One region of the Streptomyces sp. NPDC052079 genome, then DNA from elsewhere that is predicted to be linked to it. Evidence: riboswitches for the same ligand, from Rfam matches in the RefSeq annotation. Region 1 holds a riboswitch; the other holds the start of a gene.

Evidence for each region. A riboswitch is a leader RNA that binds a small molecule or an ion and turns the genes downstream of it on or off. The one in region 1 is predicted to bind cyclic di-AMP.
Region 2: another riboswitch for cyclic di-AMP. It lies ahead of AB0L56_RS25440 (peptidoglycan DD-metalloendopeptidase family protein); the one in region 1 lies ahead of AB0L56_RS22835 (transglycosylase family protein).

Annotation. Positions count from the first base shown of each region.
Region 1 is NZ_JBFAWL010000017.1:14,949-19,471, reverse strand. It holds gene AB0L56_RS22845 (cytochrome P450) at 1-234, shown strand, start outside; gene AB0L56_RS22840 (transglycosylase family protein) at 435-1,400, shown strand; cyclic di-AMP (ydaO/yuaA leader) riboswitch at 1,606-1,774, shown strand; gene AB0L56_RS22835 (transglycosylase family protein) at 1,778-2,470, shown strand; gene eno (phosphopyruvate hydratase) at 2,739-4,025, shown strand; gene AB0L56_RS22825 (septum formation initiator family protein) at 4,177-4,523, shown strand, end outside.
Region 2 is NZ_JBFAWL010000021.1:50,601-55,123, reverse strand. It holds gene AB0L56_RS25455 (XRE family transcriptional regulator) at 1-435, shown strand, start outside; gene AB0L56_RS25450 (DUF6126 family protein) at 432-560, shown strand; gene AB0L56_RS25445 (tyrosine-protein phosphatase) at 582-1,379, opposite strand; cyclic di-AMP (ydaO/yuaA leader) riboswitch at 1,832-1,993, shown strand; gene AB0L56_RS25440 (peptidoglycan DD-metalloendopeptidase family protein) at 1,998-2,906, shown strand; gene AB0L56_RS25435 (SGNH/GDSL hydrolase family protein) at 3,111-3,896, shown strand; partial or broken gene AB0L56_RS25430 (MBL fold metallo-hydrolase) at 4,162-4,523, shown strand, end outside.

The sequences.
Region 1 (4,523 bases):
GTGCTCGATCTCGGCCGGCGCGACAACCAGCATCTGGGATACGGCCACGGCATCCACTACTGCCTGGGTGCCCCGCTGGCCCGCCTGGAGGGCCAGACCGCGCTCGCCACGCTGCTGACCAGGCTTCCGGACCTGAGGCTGGCGGTCGAACCGGACGAACTCCGGTGGCGCGGCGGGCTCATTATGCGCGGACTGCGCACACTTCCGGTGGAATTCACCCCACCGCAAAAGTGACGGACCGGGCTCCGGTCTTTGCCCCCGCTCGGGCCAGCGCAAACGTGACACGCGCTCAACTCTGTGATCTTCACGTGATCTGCGCGGCATTAACTTGTGACAAGTGATCGACTGCCGATACCTTCACCCTTCAAGTGCGGCGCTCCGTCTCGGGCTCCTTCGCCGCGCCGGTTCATCGCTGTCGTGTGAAAGGTCTTCGCATGCTCTCCGGGAACGGTCGGCACCGCCGCCCCCGCCAGGCTCCGGCTCTCCTCGTCGCGGCCGGAGTGACCGGCTCCGCCATCGCGATCCCGCTCCTCGCGGCCGGCAGCGCCAGCGCGGCCGACGGCTCCACCTGGGACCGGGTCGCCGAGTGCGAGAGCGGTGGTTCCTGGAGCGAGAACAGCGGCAACGGGTACTACGGCGGCCTGCAGTTGACCCAGGACGACTGGGAGAAGTACGGCGGCCTGGACTATGCGCCGAGCGCCGACCAGGCCAGCCGCAATCAGCAGATAGCCGTCGCCGAGGCGATCCTCGCCGACCAGGGTGTCGGAGCATGGCGCACCTGCGGCCTGCTCGCGGGCCTGGAGCAGAACGCTCCCGCGGCCGACGTCGACACGGGTACGTCCGCCTCGCCGGACTCCGGCGACGCATCCGCTTCCGCCTCTCCGTCGGCCACGGCCGACCCGTCGTCCGGTGCGGACGGAAAGGACAAGACGCCGGAGGGCGCCGGCGGCGCATCGTATGAATCCGGCAGGTCGACTGAATCGGACGCCCCTTCGGGCAGCGACGGTGGCGACAAGAGTGCGGACGTCAGTGCCTCCCCCTCTGCCACCCCCGACGGTGACAAGCCGGACAAGACGGTGCAGAGCGGCGGTTCTTCAGCGGACAGTGGTGACGAGGGAACCGGTCGCCACCGCGGCGCCGGCGCCGAGGAGGGTGAGGACGAGGAGCGTGCGTCCGAGTCGTCCGGCCGGCACGCGCGCGGTCTCGACGCCTGGGGCAGCACCGGCGGCTCCTACACCGTGGACTCCGGGGACAACCTCTCGTCCATCGCCGACTCCCTTGCGGTCGACGGCGGATGGCGTGCGCTGTACGCCGTCAACGCCCAGCTCATCGGCGCCGACCCGGACTACATCCTGCCGGGTCAGGAGCTCGAGGTCGGGACCGAAGCGGGCGAAAAGTGACATCCGAAATCGCCCGGACGCGGGGCCGGTTGACGGCATGATTCGCGCCGAATGTCCGGTGTAAAGGCCGTGAGAGATAGGTCTCAGAAGCGCTGATCCTCTTTGATATTCCGTGAATCGCGTGTCTACGGTCGTGACCGCTCGCCATCGCGGGCCCCGGCTGCCGCCACGCCGAATCCTGCCAGCGGCAGCACGGGAACAGTCGTCGCGTCATGCGCCGTAGGCAGGAGCGGGGGACCCAAGGTAAGTGCCCTTTCCGGTGATTGACACCGGTTCGGGCTTGGGGTGAAGCCGCCTCCCGGGAGGGACGCGGCCGGGCAACTCAACCGGCCCGAACCCGACAGCTCACCTCGCAGGCGTCGGTGAGGGGATCCACCATGCTGTTTTCCGGCAAGGGCAAGCACCGTCGTCCGTCCAAGGGCACCCGCGCGATGACCATCGCCGGTGTCGCCTCCGCCGCCGTCGCCGCCCCGCTGATGGCGGCCGGCAGCGCCTCCGCCGCCACCGCGTCCGAGTGGGACGCCGTCGCCCAGTGCGAGTCCGGCGGCAACTGGTCCATCAACACCGGCAACGGTTACTACGGCGGTCTGCAGTTCTCCGCCTCCACCTGGGCCGGCTACGGCGGCACGAAGTACGCCCCCAGCGCTGACCATGCCACCAAGGCCCAGCAGATCGAGATCGCCGAGAAGGTCCTGGCGGGCCAGGGCAAGGGCGCCTGGCCGGTCTGCGGCAAGGGCCTCTCCAACGCCGCCTACACCGGCGACTCGGCCGGCTCCGCGCAGAACACCCAGCCCCGCGAGACCGAGCAGAAGGCCTCGCGCTCCACCGAGCGCCCGGCCGCCGAGAAGCAGGCCGAGCCGAAGGCCGAGAAGAAGACCGTCACCACCCCCACCGGCAAGAAGGTCGAGAAGGGCGACGGCGAGTACAAGGTCGTCAAGGGCGACACCCTCAGCTCCATCGCCGAGGAGCACGACGTCAAGGGCGGCTGGGCTGAGCTGTTCAAGCTGAACGACGACATCGTCCAGGACGCCGACCTCATCTACCCGGGCCAGCAGCTGCACCTGAAGTAGGGCAACGCCGCAGGTCCCTCCCCGTCCCCACGGGCTCCCCGCCCCGGTGCGTCATCCCCCGTACGCACCGGGGCGGGGTCATGCGCGGGGGAAGACTTTCCGGTCGGGGTTTCCGGAACCGCCTTTGTTCCGATCAAAAACAATCTACGCTCGGTTCTGTCCATGGGGTGAGCGGCCGGATGGCCGATCGCCCGGAGCCGGTTAGGCTCGGTCTCGCAAGACCTCCGTGGCCTTGCTCACCCGCGTCACATCCAAGAAGGAGATGCTCGTGCCGTCCATCGACGTCGTCGTAGCCCGGGAAATCCTGGACTCCCGAGGCAACCCCACGGTCGAGGTCGAGGTCGGCCTCGACGACGGCAGCACGGGTCGTGCCGCCGTCCCGTCCGGCGCCTCCACCGGCGCCTTCGAGGCCATCGAACTCCGTGACGGCGATGCCAACCGTTACCTGGGCAAGGGCGTCGAGAAGGCCGTACTGGCCGTCATCGAGCAGATCGGCCCGGAGCTCGTCGGCTACGACGCCACGGAGCAGCGCCTGATCGACCAGGCGATGTTCGACCTGGACGCCACCGACAACAAGGGCTCCCTGGGCGCCAACGCCATCCTCGGCGTCTCGCTCGCCGTCGCCCACGCCGCCTCCGAGGCCTCCGACCTTCCGCTGTTCCGCTACCTGGGCGGTCCGAACGCGCATCTGCTGCCGGTGCCGATGATGAACATCCTGAACGGCGGCTCGCACGCCGACTCCAACGTGGACATCCAGGAGTTCATGATCGCCCCGATCGGCGCGGAGTCCTTCTCCGAGGCCCTGCGCTGGGGCGCCGAGGTCTACCACACGCTGAAGAAGGTCCTGAAGAGCAAGGGCCTGGCCACCGGCCTCGGCGACGAGGGCGGCTTCGCCCCCAACCTCGGCTCCAACCGTGAGGCCCTCGACCTCATCCTCGAGGCCATCAGGGAAGCCGGCTACACCCCCGGCGAGCAGATCGCCCTCGCGCTCGACGTCGCCGCCTCCGAGTTCTACAAGGACGGCTCCTACACCTTCGAGGGCAAGACGCGCTCGGCCGCCGAGATGACCGAGTACTACGCCGAGCTCGTCGAGGCGTACCCGCTCGTCTCCATCGAGGACCCGCTGTTCGAGGACGACTGGGAGGGCTGGAAGACCATCACCGCCAAGCTCGGTGACAAGGTCCAGCTCGTCGGCGACGACCTGTTCGTCACCAACCCCGAGCGTCTCGCGCGCGGCATCGACGAGGGCGCCGCCAACGCCCTGCTGGTCAAGGTCAACCAGATCGGCTCGCTGACCGAGACCCTGGACGCCGTCGAGCTGGCCCAGCGCAACGGCTTCAAGTGCATGATGTCCCACCGCTCCGGCGAGACCGAGGACGTCACCATCGCCGACCTCGCGGTCGCCACCAACTGCGGCCAGATCAAGACCGGGGCCCCGGCCCGCTCCGAGCGCGTCGCCAAGTACAACCAGCTGCTGCGCATCGAGGAGATCCTCGACGACGCCGCGGTGTACGCCGGCCGCAGCGCGTTCCCGCGGTTCCGCTCCGAGGACTGAGCGCCGGTTCGCAGGCAGCGTCGTACGTACGTCCCCGTACTCGGTCCCGTACCGTGTGCGGGGACGTACGCGCGTATGACGGTGAACGAGACGCGTATGACGGCGAGACGAGAGGCGGGATCATGGCGGTGCTGTGCGGGAGCGCGACTCCGTGACCGGCCGGGACCGTTTCTCCACCGCGACCAGGATCCGGCTGATCGGCGAGCAGACCGCCGCCCGGGTCTACCGCTCGCAGACCAGGCGGCAGGCCCGCCGCTCCCGGCTGACCGGCCGGGCGGCGCTGCTCGCGCTGGTGCTCTGCTCGCTGATCGTGGCCCTCGCCTACCCCATGCGGCAGTACGTCTCCCAGCGGGCGGACATCGCCGAACTCCAGCAGAAGCAGGACGAGACCCGTCAGCGGGTCGAACGGCTGCGCGACATGAAGGCCCGCTGGCAGGACGACGCCTACGCCGAGCAGGAGATCCGCCGGCGCCTGCACTACGTCATGCCCGGCGAGAC
Region 2 (4,523 bases), on a different contig from region 1:
CTGTCCCTCGCCCGGATCTACGGTACGACGGTCTCCGAGCTGCTCGGCGAGGCGGCCACCGAACGGGACGCCGTGGTCCGCGCCGCCGACATGGAACCCACCGCGGCGGGCGGCTGGACGTACTGGCCGGCCGGGGCGCCGGGGCGCGGCATGCAGGCCCTGCGGGTCCATGTGCCGCACGGCTCCCAGGGCGACATCGTGCGCGTCCATCCCGGCGAGGAGTGGCTGTACGTCCTCAAGGGCCGGCTGCTGCTGCGCCTGGGGGACGTCCTGCACCGGCTCGCCCCGGGCGACAGCGCGCACTTCGACTCGCTGACCCCGCACCGTATTGCCGCAGCCGACCCCGACGGGGTCGAACTGCTGTTCGTCCACACCCTGCTGCAGAGTCCCACGGCCGCGCTGTGCCTGGGCCCGATCCACGGAGAAGCGACATGACTGGTAAGGACATGGAGGAGAAGTTCCCACGGGCCCTGTGGGTGCGGCTGTTCATCTACGTGGTGGTGGGGCACCTCTTCGCGGCCTTCATCTACTTCCTGTTCGAGATAGCCCCCAAGAAGTAGACGCCGGGGCGGGTGCCCGCCTCAGTCGAGCATGCGCTCGCGCAGCCGCTCCCGGGCCCCGGGGGTGAGGCCGAGCCCCTGCTCCAGATAGGCGTCGACCCCGCCCCAGGTCTCCTCCACCGTCTCGAAGGCGGCCGACAGGTACTCCGCCCGGGCGTCGAACAGCGGGCTGAGCAGCTCCATGACCTCGGAGGAGTAGGCCGAGGCGGAGCTGCCGCTGCGGTGCACCTTGTAACGGCGGTGCTTGGCGTTGGACTTGAGGTAGTCGTCGACGATCGCGTCCCGCTCGACGCCCAGCGCGAGCAGCGTCACCGCCACGGACAGTCCCGCACGGTCCTTGCCCGCCGCGCAGTGCATCAGCACGGGGACGCTGTCCTCGGCGAGCGAGCGCAGCACCTGGGCGTGCTCGGCGGTGCGCTCCGTGATGATCATCCGGTAGGAGGTGATCATCCGGTCCGCGCCCTTGCCGTCCGCGAGGACCGAGCGCAGCTGGTCCAGGTCGCCGTCGCGGACCATCTTCCAGAACTCGGCGCCGTCGGCCGGGTCGCTGAGCGGCAGGTTCAGATTGCGCACGCCCGGCAGTTCGACGTCCGGCCCCTCCAGCTTCTGGTCCGCCGCGTTGCGGAAGTCGAAGATCGTGTGCAGCCCGAGCGAGGACAGGAAGACGGCGTCCTCGGCGGTCGCATGGGCCAGGTGACCGCTGCGGAACAGCACCCCGTGCCGCACCCGCCGACCGTCCACGGTCGGCAGTCCGCCCACGTCGCGGAAGTTGCGTACTCCGGCCAGCTCGGGTTCGGTCGACGGGATCTGCTGCGTCACGGGGACTCCTCCCACTCGGCGCCGCCGCCGCTGCTCGTCGGCGGGCATCACCTGACGATACGACATGCCTGCCTGGGGCAATGAGTTCTCCACAGGCGTGGCCCGGCCGCCCAGGCGCCCAGGATGCGCATGCCTGTGATCGCATGATTGAGGCGTTGTGTCCGATTAGGTCGCTTCGCTATAACATGCCACCAAAGCAGGAGAAATGGGAGTGGGGTGCGTGAGCAGCGTCATATCCGTGACGATGTGTTATCGCCATGCTCACGTAATCAAGCGCAATAACAAGGGAATTCGTGGGCCCTCTGCATCACGATTGACGCTCGGTGACGTCAATTCCTCCTGTGGATCACGGAAAAAGCACCTTCGCGGCGAACTGCCGCTTGTCCCGTCGCATCCGGGTCGCTTACGTTCACGACCGATCCGGACGGACGCCTAATCCTGCCGCCGCCCGGAGCCCGCACACACTGACCCGTGTACGGCAGGAGCGGGGGACCCACAGGTAAGACTGCCTGTTCCGGTCTCCGGAACGGCTTGGGGTTAAGTCGCGTGATATCGCGGCCGGACATCTCCAGTCCGAACCCGACAGCTCACCTCGCAGGCGCCGGAGAGGAATTCGTCATGCCCGCGAAGGGTAAGCACCGCCGTCCCAAGGCTCAGCGTTTCACCCGCTCCATCGCCGTCGCCGGAACCGGTGGCGCCGCACTCGCCCTGCCGCTTCTCGGCGCCACCGGCGCGAACGCCGCCACGCCGCAGGCGGCCCCCGAAAAGGCCGTCCAGTCCCTTTCCGCCGGCGGCCACGAGGCCACCGCCGAAAAGAGCGACCAGGTCCGCACGTACACCGTGAAGGCCGGCGACTACCTGGCGAAGATCGCGGAGACGGAGAACGTCGACGGCGGCTGGAAGCAGCTCTACGCGGACAACCGCGAGGCCGTCGGCGACGACCCGGCACTCATCCACCCCGGTCTGAAGCTCACCATCGACGGTGAGGCCGCCAAGGCCACGCCGAAGAAGTCCACTGCGCCGGCGTCTCCGAAGCCTGCCGCGGCGAAGGCCGAGAAGCCCGCCGAGCAGCCGGCGCAGCAGCCGGCCGAGCAGCCGCAGCCGTCCTCCCCGGCCGCCTCCGGTTACAGCTCCCCGGTGCCCGGCGGCGGCATCGGCACCGCCTACAAGGTGGCCGGCGGCATGTGGTCCAGCGGCTACCACACCGGTGTCGACTTCAGCGTCCCGACCGGCACCTCCCTGAAGGCCGTCGGCTCCGGCACGGTCGTCTCCGCGGGCTGGGCCGGCGCGTACGGCAACCAGGTCGTCATCCAGCTCAGCGACGGCCACTACGCCCAGTACGCCCACCTGTCCTCGCTGTCGGTCTCGGCCGGCCAGACCGTGAGCGCCGGCCAGCAGGTCGGTCTCTCCGGCTCCACCGGCAACTCGACCGGCCCGCACCTGCACTTCGAGATCCGCACCACCCCGAACTACGGCTCGGACGTGGACCCGCTCTCCTACCTCCGCTCCAAGGGCGTCTCCATCTGACCCCCTGCGGCAACCTTCCTGACACGCGCACCGAAGGCCGGACCCCATCCACGGGTCCGGCCTCCGGTGTATTCCGGACCGGGCGACATTCTGAGAGTGGCTTATCTCACCGCACGTCAACGCTCGCCTACGGTCGCGTAGGTCACATTCCACGGTGAATCATGATCTGCCGTGGCAGACGATTCGAAGAATGACAGCAGAAGAGTGATCGGGTCGTACGTGGCGGTGGGGGACAGCTTCACCGAGGGCGTGGGTGACCCCGGCCCCGACGGGGCGTTCGTCGGCTGGGCCGACCGGTTCGCCGTGCTTCTCGCCGACCGCCGGCCCGAGGGGGACTTCGAGTACACCAATCTCGCGGTGCGCGGAAAGCTGCTGGACCAGATCATGGCGGACCAGCTCCCGGTGGCGGTCGAACTCGCCCCCGACCTGGTCTCGTTCTGCGCGGGCGGCAACGACATCCTCCGTCCGGGCACCGACCCGGACGAGGTCGCCGAGCGCTTCGAGCAGGCGATCGCCGCCCTCACCGCCGTGTGCGGCACGGTCCTGGTGACGACCGGGTTCGACACCCGCGGCGTCCCCGTGCTCAGGCATCTGCGCGGCAAGATCGCCACGTACAACGGGCACGTACGGGCCATCGCCGACCGCTACGGCTGCACGGTGCTGGACCTGTGGTCCCTCAAGAGCGTCCAGGACCGCAGGGCCTGGGACGCCGACCGGCTGCACCTCTCGCCCGAGGGCCACACCCGCGTCGCGCTGCGCGCGGGCCTCGCCCTCGGCCTGAAGGTGCCCGCGGACCCGGAGCAGCCGTGGCCGCCGCTGCCGCCTCGCGGCACGTTGGAGATCCGGCGGGACGACGTCCACTGGGCGCGGGAGTATCTGGTCCCGTGGATCGGCCGCCGCCTGCGGGGGGAGTCGTCGGGCGACCACGTCACGGCGAAGGGGACGCTGTCCCCGGAGGACATCCGGTCGCGGATCGCGAAGGTGGCGTGAGGCGCGGTTCGCGGGGTGCTGGGCGCGCGGGGCGTGTGTGGGTGGTGCGTGGCTGGTCGCGCAGTTCCCCGCGCCCCTTTTGGGGTGCTGCGCTCGCGGCGTCTTGAGGTCCGCGTGGGGCTTGGCGCGCGGGGGCGTGTACGGGTGGCTGGTCGCGCAGTTGCCCGCGCCCCTTTGGGGGCGCGGGGGCTGTTTCCACAACTGCCCCCGTCCGCGGAGCCACCGCACATAATGGACACTCCGATCGACTTCATCTGGAGGTACCGTGGCCGCTTCTTCCGCCCCCCGGGCGAGGCTGACCGCCCTGCGGCTGCCGGCCTTCGGCGCGGAGCCGGCCGGTGAGCGCCTGGCGCGGATCCGCAGGTCCCCGCACTTCGCGAACGGCGTGTTCCAGAACCCGGGCGGGCAGGCCCGTACGCGTCCCTCCGGGTCGGGATGGGACATGGCCAAGCAGTTCCTGGACAAGGACTCCCGCTCCCTCCGCGCCCCGCAGGGCACGATCCCGGTCCATCCCACCACCCTCGCCGACCTGAACCGCCCGCCGGCGACCGGGCTGCGCCTGACGTGGATGGGCCACTCCAGCGTGCTCGCGGAGATCGACGGGCAGCGGGTGCTGTTCGACCCCGT